DNA from 2 places in the Pseudoalteromonas sp. P1-8 genome. Region 2 is predicted to be linked to the other one. Evidence: predicted binding sites of a transcription regulator. Region 2 holds the regulator's gene; the other holds the start of a gene.
What was found. Region 2 encodes sigma-54, which starts transcription at its own class of promoters, with help from an activator protein. Its sites were predicted from a motif close to GTTGGCACGNNNNTNGNNT; they were not measured.
Positions count from the first base shown of each region.

Region 1 (5,468 bases), on a different contig from region 2:
TCTTGAAATAATGCGCTGTTTTGAACTTTCATAATACTCTCTGACAATGCAGTTTACTTATGCACTGATAAAGCACAAACCGTGCCACAAAATAAAGCAAGTAAATTCAACTACTTGAATCATTAATTTCACATGTCAGAGTTTTGACAGCAAACAAGCTCACAAAAATGTGAGCTTGTTTGAGCAACTTTTTGGAAGGAGTTTATGCAGGTAAGGCTATACCCAAGTCTCGCATTTGCGCCAGTTTATAACGTAACGTGCGCGGACTAATACCTAAGGTTTCTGCAACCTCTTTACGCTTACCGTTACAACGCGCTAAGGTTTCTAAAATAATACGATGCTCTTTGTCTTTCAGCTCGTCTTTGTAATTACCTTGCTCACTCACTTGTGGCACGGTATCTAAATTAACTTCAACAGGCTGTTCTTGATATACCGGTGCGTTGTGTGGCGGCGTAGCGACTGGCTTGATATCAACCGTAAGCAACTCTTCAATAAAGACATCATCTTGATGAATACTATTCCCATCACATAATATCAACGCCCGTTGAATAACGTTATCAAGCTCTCGTACGTTACCAGGCCAAGCATGAGATAGTAGCTTTTGTTTCGCACCCTCACTTAGTTGAGCGATAGGCTCTTTACTTTTCAGGCAATGACGCTCTATTAAATGCTCAGCCAATACAATAATGTCGCCAGGACGCTCGGCTAATGGTTTCCACATTAGCGGGAATACATTTAAGCGATAATATAAATCTTCTCTAAATAGATTTTCGCTCACTGCTTCTTTTAAATCTCGGTTACTTGTAGCTAGAACGCGAACATCAAGCTCTATCGTTTTACGACCGCCTAAGCGCTCTACTTCGCGCTCTTGAAGTACACGCAGTAATTTAGCTTGTAAGCCTAAATCCATCTCAGTGATTTCATCTAGTAAGATGGTACCACCTTGAGCTTGCTCAAATTTACCCGGGCAAGCTTGAATCGCGCCGGTAAACGCCCCTTTTTCGTAACCGAATAAGGTTGCTTCAAGCATGTTTTCAGGAATAGCAGCACAGTTAATAGCCACAAAGGGAGCATCGCTACGATTTGATTTATCGTGGATAAAACGAGCCAAGACTTCTTTACCCGAGCCACTTGGGCCGAGTACCATGACACTGGCATCTGAGCGGGCAACTTTGCTCGCGAGCTCTAATAGTTTAATACTTGATGGATCGGCAACGATTGGGCCATCGGTTTCTTTTTCCTTTTCAGGCAAATAACGACTCACCATATTAAGAAGCACTTCTGGTGCAAACGGTTTTGCCATATAATCAATCGCGCCTAAACGCATTGCTTCTACAGCATCATCGATAGTGGCATAGGCCGTCATCATTAATACCGGCAACTCAGGGTAATTAAGTTTAATGCTACGTAGTAGGTCAAGGCCGCTCATAGCGCCCATTTGCACATCACTAACAACCAATGAATAGCTATTTTGCTTAAGCAAGATCATCGCTTGTTCAGCGCTATCTGCAGCAACGCAATCAATACCCGACATTTCAAGGGTATCAATCAGTGCTTCTCGTAAGCCTGCGTCGTCTTCAACGACTAAAATAGAGTTAGTATTCATTTTGCCTCCGCTGACATTGGTTCTGCACTAATTGGCAAGATCAAACTAAAACATGCTCCCCCATGAGCATTATTAGTCACTTCAACCCGTCCTTGGTGCGCATTGGCGACTGAACTTACAACTGCAAGTCCAAGCCCCGTGCCTTGGCTTTTGGTAGTGTAAAAAGGTTCGAATAATTTGTTCGCATGACGTAAATCAACACCTGGGCCATTATCACTGACACTGATGCGAACGCAGTTTTCGCTGGTTTCGTCACGTTCGGCACTCAGGGTTACCACAGCCTCAGAGCCAATAATTTGAATACTGTTGTGGATCAGATTTTGAATAGCACTCGCCAGAGCAGTTTTATTACCCATAATTTCAATATCTGGCTCAGGCAAGTTCACGCTAAGTTCACTGTTATTTTGTGCAACCATAGCATCAGCACCGGCTTTTACTTCATTAAGTAACTGTTGCATTGAAACGCTTTCGACCACTTGTTGCTCACCACTTTTGGCAAATAACAGCATATCGTTCACTTGGGTTTCTAAATCTTTTAAACGCGACATTAGCTTCGTATGAAAGTTGCCACGCGAGCTTTCTGGCAATCGCTTTGAGCCTAAATTGGCAGCATAAAGCATGGCCGCAGATAACGGTGTTCTGACTTGATGAGCAAGCGAAGCGACCATTTTGCCAAGCGCACTTAAGCGCTGCATATGTGCTACTCGCTTTTGTAATCGCCTGGTTTCAGTTAAATCTGTCATTAAAATTAACTGCCCTGGCTCTGGAGCAAGCGCAGTAATATCAAGCTTTATTAAACGGCCATCCTTAAGTGATACTTCATGTCCATCGTCTTGCTGTGGTCGAAATGAGCGTTGAATTACGCTAAACCACTTTTCACCTTCGAGGGGTTCACCTAGCATATCAATGGCAATTTGATTGGCTTTTGCGATCATGCCTCGGCCATCTAAAACCACCACACCCGCAGGCATGGTATCAACCAAATGACCTAACCAACTGGCTTGTTGGCGCAGCTCACTCAACTCACCCACATACTCTTCTTGTTGTAAGCATGGGTTATATTGTTTGGCTGTGATAAATTGTGGTTTTAGGACATTTGCTAAGGCCATAATCGATACTCAAAAAATCGTGTCTACCTAGCTAAATGCACAATCCGTACCAAATTTATTTTTGTTTTATTTCAATAAATTAAAGACAAAACAACACTGACAAAAAAATGACAATCGCGAGGGAATAATGCAAAAAGAACACCATTGTCGTTGCCCGTGGCTCGATACCAGCAAAGAAGATTATGTGACCTATCATGACCAAGAATGGGGGGTGCCATTATATGATGATCACCGCTTATTTGAATTTATAACCTTAGAGTCAGCACAAGCGGGACTGAGTTGGTATACCATACTTAAAAAGCGTGATGGCTATCGCAGTGCCTTCAAAAACTTTGTTGTCGAAGAGGTTGCCAAAATGACCGAAGACGACGCCGAACGATTAATGCAGTTTGAAGGTATTATTCGTAATCGCGCTAAAATCGCCGCCACTATTAATAACGCGCAACGTTTTATTGAGATTCAAAAAGAGTTTGGCAGTTTCTCAAATTACCAATGGCAGTTTGTTGGTGGCAAACCGTTGGTAAACGATCTTGATAAATTAGAGGATTACCCGGCTATTACTGAAGCCTCAACAGCATTCGCCAAAGATTTAAAAAAGCGCGGTTTTAAGTTTTTAGGCCCTACTACGGTGTATGCCCACATGCAGGCCTGTGGCATGGTAAATGACCATAGCAATGATTGCTTTAGAAAAGCTGAGATAATTAGTGAATATTAAAGAGATAAAACCGAGGAAGAAACCTAACGCGGCTTAGTCACGCGTTAGGTTATATTTTTTCATTTTTTCGACCAGTGTGGTGCGCCTAACACCTAAAATTTCTGCAGCTCGTGCAACAACGTAATCATAGCGCTCTAATGCTTGGCTGATTAAGCTGATTTCTAGCTCAGCAAGATACTCTTTGAGCTCAATCCCTTCATCTGGTAGTAAACCTGAGTCAACCGTTGTTGCTGGTACATCAGGTTCTTCATCATCATAATCACTAAAGCCTGTACTGAAAATATCGTTGAAAGCATCTCGCTCCATCAATTCTTCTGGATACTCAGGCTCATAAGCCTCAACTTCAATATAACGATATTTAGCTGGAAGGTCTGGCACATCAACTACTTTATCAGGGAACATGATCACCATGCGTTCAACTAAGTTAGCAAGTTCACGAATATTCCCCGGCCACGCATGCTCTTTTAAGCTTTGAATCGCACGCTCAGTGAATTTGGCCGTTGTGCCACTTTGCTCGTTCACACGACGCATTAACTCTTTTAAAAGCAGAGGAATGTCGTCAGCACGCTCACTAAGCGAAGGATTTTCAATTGGAAACACGTTTAAGCGATAAAAAAGGTCTTCACGGAAGTCGCCCTTTTCAATCATTTCTTCAAGGTTGCGGTGAGTCGCAGCAATAATGCGTACATCTGCTTGAATAGGCTTAGTACCCCCTACTCGCTCATAGCTACGCTCTTGCAACACACGCAGTAGTTTAACCTGCATTTGCAAAGGCATATCACCAATTTCATCTAGAAACAGCGTGCCGCCTTGCGCTAATTCAAAACGCCCTTTTCGTGCAGAAATAGCCCCCGTAAAAGCCCCCTTTTCATGGCCAAATAGCTCACTTTCAAGAAGCTCGCCTGGGATAGCACCACAGTTTACCGGCACAAATGGCCCGGTATTGCGTTTAGAGAGTAAATGAACGTTACGTGCAACAACTTCTTTACCTGTGCCTGACTCACCTAAGATCAGTACATTTGCATCGGTTTTTGCTACTTGTTCAATTAAAAAGCGCACATCTTTTACAGCTTCGGTTTCACCGACTAAACCATCAAACGATTTGTTAGATTTAGCTTGTTTATGGTCACCCGGTAGCATGCGCTGATATTGCTGACAATCATGCAATAGCTGAGTAGTTACATCATGGTTAAACGGCTCACAAATTAAACCAACTACATTAGCAATGCTTAGTAACGGTTTGAGTGTTTCACCAATTAATAAAAACGGAATGGCTGGAAACTGTTTGATCACAGCCTCGTGATTTAGCTGCTGTAAAGCACCAAGAATGACCATGCATTCTTGCTGTTGATGTTTTTCACAAAAAGACTGTAATGAAGTCTCATCAACTAATTGTGCAGTTTCACCAATGAAGGTAAGTGCTGCATGTAAACCTATCGCACGATTATTATTATTGTCTAAAATTAAGATCATTATTGGCGAACCACAGTTACCACGAGGTTAGTTAATTTCTAAATTGTAAGCGAGTTTAGGAGGGATGCAAGCGCTAAGCGGCAATTTATTGACATCAACGCCAAAAAATAGTCACTTAGCACTAAAATTTAATACTAAAGAATTAAAGTAAACCTAATATAGATTCGGCTGAACGATTTGCCTGACCACGTAAGGCAATCGATGCTTGCGATAAAATATCATTAGCTACTTGATCAGACACAGCTTTTGCATAGTCAGTATCTTCTATTCGGCTTTGGCTCGCAGCAATGTTCTCTCGCTGGTTGCCTAAACCTTTTATCGTACTCGCCAAGGTGTTTTGAAAAGCGCCTAGCTCAGCTCTTTGCGTGTTAATTTCTTCAGCTGCTTGGTCGCTAATATCAATCGCAGCTTGAGCTCCTGCTTGGGTTGAAATATCGATTCCTGCAATAACTGAAGCAATACTACCATCAGATGGCGTCACTGATTGTGTGGTGTTGGCATCAGGACCAACTTGAAACGACACTTGCTCACCATCAAATAAAGGTTTACCACCGAATGTCGCATT
Region 1 is NZ_LJSO01000003.1:194,109-199,576, reverse strand. It holds gene fliE (flagellar hook-basal body complex protein FliE) at 1-32, opposite strand, end outside; gene AN213_RS06275 (sigma-54 dependent transcriptional regulator) at 203-1,606, opposite strand; gene AN213_RS06270 (PAS domain-containing sensor histidine kinase) at 1,603-2,715, opposite strand; gene AN213_RS06265 (DNA-3-methyladenine glycosylase I) at 2,843-3,430, shown strand; gene AN213_RS06260 (sigma-54 dependent transcriptional regulator) at 3,464-4,903, opposite strand; gene AN213_RS06255 (flagellin) at 5,046-5,468, opposite strand, start outside.
Region 1: the regulator sigma-54 is predicted to act here: its motif matches at 2,751-2,769, upstream of AN213_RS06270 (PAS domain-containing sensor histidine kinase).

Region 2 (5,468 bases):
AGACGAGATCATCGCAACACCTGATTACACTGCTGTGGCGTTAAAGCAAACAGCGTATGATGAGCAAGGCAAAATTAGTCATAAAGTGGCTGCTGCTAAAATGGAGTTGTATCAACAATTAGGGTTTACCTTTTTTGAGCAACCTATTTTTACTATTTATGGCGACCAGCATGTTTGGCAAGTAAAAGCCAAAGAAGCCACATTGTATGAAAACGATCAGCTGATTTTTGAAGGGGATGTAGTTGCTAAAAACTTAACCCACAACGGCATGATTGAAGATATAAAAGCAGAAAACATTAATGTCGATATTGATAAAATGACCATGTTTTCTAAGCAACCTGTGACACTAACAGGACCGAATTTAAAGATTACCGGTAAAGGCTTAAAAGCCGATTTAAAAACCGAAATTGTTGAGTTAACTAACCATACACGAACCATATACTATGACCAATAAACTGAAGAAATTACTCCTGATCCCAAGCTTATTGATTGCCTTTTCGGGCGCAGCTGCCGAGCAAACAGGCGCTCAAATTAGCATTAGCTCAGATCGCCAAGTAGGTAAACTAAAAGATGGCGTTGGCATATTTGAAGGTAACGTAGAGATCGTGCATGGTAATCGTCGTATTACCGCTGAACGCCTTGAAGCACACGGCGGTGACACCGAGGGTACAGTAGAGTTAATTATTGCCACAGGTAAGCCTGCTTACTTCGAAGAAAAGCAAACTGATGGCACCGTGATGAGCGCCAGCGCCGAAGAAGTTCGTTATGATGTTGCAAAACGCTTCTTAACCTTAAATGGTGAAGCTGAAGTTACTCAAGCAGGTCAAAAAGTAACAGCAAAAAGCATTACCTATGATATGGCACAGCAGCTGATCAGTGCTGAAAAAGACGAAAACTCAACAGATCGTGTACACACTATTTTAGTGCCTGTTGAAAATAAAAAAGATAATAAAGGCCAACCATGAGCACATTAAAAGCAGAGCTTTTAGCTAAAAGCTACAAAGGCCGCCAAGTGGTTAAAAATGTCGGCCTTGAAGTTGAAGCGGGCAGCATTGTTGGCTTGCTTGGCCCAAATGGTGCAGGTAAAACCACCACCTTCTATATGATTGTAGGCCTAGTCCCAAGCGACAAAGGTAAAATCAGCATTGATGATAACGATATTACCCTTTTGCCAATGCACAATCGTGCCCGCTTAGGTATCGGCTATCTGCCACAAGAATCGTCAATTTTTCGAAAGTTAACGGTTTACCAAAACTTGATGGCTATTTTAGAAACCCGTAAAGATCTAAACAAAGCAGGTCGCGAAGAAACACTTAATAGCTTACTCGATGAATTTAGTATTCAACACATTCGTGACAGCCAAGGTATGGCGCTGTCAGGTGGTGAGCGACGCCGTGTAGAAATTGCTCGCGCATTAGCCGCTAATCCTAAATTTATCCTTTTAGATGAGCCTTTTGCTGGTGTTGATCCAATTTCAGTGTTAGATATAAAGAAAATTATTGAGCACCTAAAAAATCGTGGTATCGGTGTACTAATTACTGACCATAATGTTCGAGAAACCCTTGATGTTTGTGAAAAAGCCTACATTGTTTCTCATGGGGAGCTAATTGCATCAGGCACACCTGAGCACGTATTAGCAGACCAAACTGTACGCGATGTATATCTAGGCGAGCAATTCAGGCTGTAACCATTACGCCAGCGACTAGAGCATCTGCTAGACTTATAACAATGACAATAAATCGATAACTGTGTTTTTACAGTTATCGATAACTTTAAAAGGATTGTTAGGGATACATGAGGCAATCATTACAGCTGCGCATGGGCCAGCAACTTACAATGACTCCACAACTGCAACAAGCGATTCGTTTGTTGCAGCTCAGTACATTGGATCTCCAGCAAGAAATTCAAGAAGCGCTTGATAGTAATCCCCTACTTGAAGTGGAAGAAGCGGATTACAATGAAGAAAGCACCGGCAAGAATGAGCAAAAAGCGGAGTCTGACGATGTGCAAGTCAGCGCGTCTGCCGAAGAAGCACCTAGCGAGTACGAGCAAGAAAGTAGTGATGCTCTCAATAAAGACACCGTAAGCGATGACTTAGCCATGGATGTTACTTGGGATGAGTACATGAGTGCCGCCCCTTCAACATCGTCAGGGCCAATGCCTGAAGATGAATCTATCTATCAAGGTGCATCAACCGAAACCCTTCACGAATACCTAATGTGGCAATTACAGCTCACGCCATTTAGCCCTACTGATGAAGCGATTGCTGTGGCAATTGTAGAAGCTATCGATGATTCAGGTATTTTAACGGTAAGCTGTGAAGATATAGTCGAAAGCTTTAATCAAAATAACGATGAAGAAGAAATCGAACTTGATGAAGTCGAAGCGGTCTTAAAAAGAATTCAGTTATTTGATCCTGTGGGTATTGGCGCGCGCAGTTTACAAGAATGTCTGTGCATTCAGCTACGCCAATTCGATGCCGATACGCCATATTTAGCTGAAACTAAAATGGTTTTATCTGAGCATATCGAATTATTAGCGAGTCGCGACTATCGAACTTTGATGAAAAAGACTAAGCTTAAAGAAAACGAGCTTAAAGAAGTTATGACGCTCATCCACAGCTTAAACCCTAAGCCTGCGGATAGCATAGTACGCGAAGAGTCTGAGTACGTCATACCTGATGTATCAGTGAAAAAAGTAAAAGGTCGCTGGGTAGTCGAGTTAAACCCAGATTGTATGCCAAAGATTAGAGTGAACAGCCAATATGCAGCTATGTCTCGCTCAGTTAAATCAAGTAGCGACAGCCAATTTATTCGTTCTCACTTACAAGAAGCAAAGTGGTTTATTAAGAGCTTAGAAAGCCGTAACGATACGCTATTAAAGGTGACCAACTGTATCGTTCAACAACAACAAGCTTTCTTTGAACATGGCCCTGAAGCAATGAAGCCGATGGTGCTAAATGATGTTGCTGAAATGGTCGAAATGCATGAATCGACGATTTCACGGGTAACAACGCAAAAATATATGCATACCCCACGGGGTATTTTTGAGTTGAAATATTTCTTCTCAAGCCATGTCAGCACCGAAAATGGTGGTGAGTGTTCTTCTACAGCAATACGCGCTTTAATCAAGAAGTTAGTCGCTGCAGAAAACTCAGCTAAACCATTGAGTGATAGCAAAATTGCAGATATATTGGCTGAGCAAGGAATTAAAGTAGCTAGACGTACAATTGCAAAATATCGTGAGTCTCTAGCAATACCTCCGTCTAATCAGCGTAAGAGTCTGATTTAGACGTTTTACATAGAAGGAAAAATGCTTATGCAACTAAATTTAACTGGTCGTCATGTAGAAATCACAGATTCATTAAGAGACTATGTAAACACCAAGTTTGCGAAACTAGAAAGGCATTTTGACCATATTAATAATGTTCATGTCATTCTAGATGTAGAAAAATTAAGCCAAAAAGCAGAAGCAACTTTACATGTAAACGGAGGCGAATTATTCGCTTCTACAGAACATCAAGATATGTACGCAGCCATTGACTCACTGATCGATAAACTTGATCGCCAAGTCATTAAACACAAAGAGAAATTAGCTCGACATTAAATTATGAAACTAAGTTCACTTACTAACCAGGACTGCAGCAAAGCTGCGGTCCTTTTTAATAGCAAAAAAAGAATTCTTGAATATATCAGCGAACTGGCCCACCAGCAGCTTCCTCATTTATCGCAACAAGATATCCTAGATGCTTTACTCAACCGAGAAAAACTAGGTAGCACCGGCATTGGCCGAGGTATTGCTATTCCACATGGCCGAATGAGCGGCGCAGATGAGCCTCATGCATTTGTGATAGTGAGTGAATCCCCTATTAATTTTGATGCAATTGATAATCGTCCAGTTGATATTTTTGTGGCACTCATCGTACCAGATGGTGACTGTCAGCTTCACCTAAAGACCTTATCAACAATTGCTGATAGACTTAAAGATAAAGAATTTTGTAAACAGCTGCGTAGTGCTACTACCGATCAGCAACTGTTTCAGGTCATATCAGCAGAGGCATAAATGGAATTAATAATTATCAGCGGTCGCTCAGGCTCAGGTAAATCGGTCGCTTTACGAGTACTTGAAGACTTAGGCTATTATTGCGTTGATAATATTCCGGTTAATTTACTGCCTTCGCTCGTACGTAGTGTGTCTGATAACTACGATAAAATAGCGGTCAGTATCGACGTACGTAACTTACCGAAAGAGCAGCAAGAATTTAATGATATTCTTGAGTACCTGCCAGGTTTCGCAAACCCAACACTATTCTATTTAGACAGTGATGACCAAACTCTGATCAAGCGCTTTTCAGAAACACGCCGCTTGCATCCACTATCTATTGATTCTTTGCCGCTTGATCTGGCCATTAAACAAGAAAAAATCCTGCTTGATGTGTTGATCACTCGCGCTGACTTTATGATTGATACCACTGATCTGAGTGTTCATCAGTTAGCAGAATCAATTCGCGAAAAGATTTTAGGTAAAAAAGATAAAAAGCTAATTATTACTTTTATGTCGTTTGGCTTTAAGCATGGTATTCCAAAAGAAGCTGACTACGTTTTTGATGCACGCTTTTTACCTAACCCACACTGGGAACCTGATTTAAAGCCACTAACTGGCCTTGATCAACCAGTAAAAGATTACCTAGCTAGCCACAGCATAGTGCAAAAGTTCACTTGGCAAATACAAACCTTTGTGCAAACTTGGTTGCCACATTTAGAGCGTAATAACCGCAGTTACCTGACCATTGCTATTGGTTGCACCGGCGGCCAGCATCGCTCTGTTTACTTAGCGCAAACAATTGGTGAGAGCTTTGCCAAAAGCCATGCTAATGTAAAAATCCGCCACCGCGAACAAGACATTTAATTAGGCACCAACAATGCACGCTGAAGATACCTTTTTAATTCAAAACAAACTTGGCTTACATGCTCGTGCTGCTACTGTTTTAGCGCAATTAGCACTGCAATTTGATGCCAAAATTACGCTTTATCAAGATGATAAAGAAGCTGAAGGCGACAGCGTGTTAGCATTAATGCTACTTGAAAGTAGTCAGGGTAAAGAAGTTCGCGTTGTGTGTGAAGGCCCTGACGCCGATGCTGCATTAACGGCAATCGGCGAATTAATTGCACAACGCTTCCACGAGCAAGAATAGCATTTGCTAAGACTTCAAGGTTTACGGTAAACTTAATTCGGATATTTAAAATTCCCTTTAAATATCCTACTTTTATATCGCTCGCTTTTCTAAATTACAAAACTCTTAATAAATTTATCGCAGTGCGACGATATCTCTGCAAATACACTACAAAGCAACTATGCTGTATTTGCTTAGCCTATTTAAACTTTTTTCAGTTGTAAGGACGCCAATGCCAGAAGCCTTTGAACAAGATTACCCACTACAACAACTCAAACAAGTGACCAAGTCACTC
Region 2 is NZ_LJSO01000014.1:44,346-49,813, reverse strand. It holds gene lptC (LPS export ABC transporter periplasmic protein LptC) at 1-454, shown strand, start outside; gene lptA (lipopolysaccharide transport periplasmic protein LptA) at 444-965, shown strand; gene lptB (LPS export ABC transporter ATP-binding protein) at 962-1,687, shown strand; gene AN213_RS16650 (RNA polymerase factor sigma-54) at 1,795-3,291, shown strand; gene hpf (ribosome hibernation promoting factor) at 3,319-3,606, shown strand; gene ptsN (PTS IIA-like nitrogen regulatory protein PtsN) at 3,610-4,062, shown strand; gene rapZ (RNase adapter RapZ) at 4,063-4,908, shown strand; gene AN213_RS16630 (HPr family phosphocarrier protein) at 4,922-5,194, shown strand; gene mgtE (magnesium transporter) at 5,406-5,468, shown strand, end outside.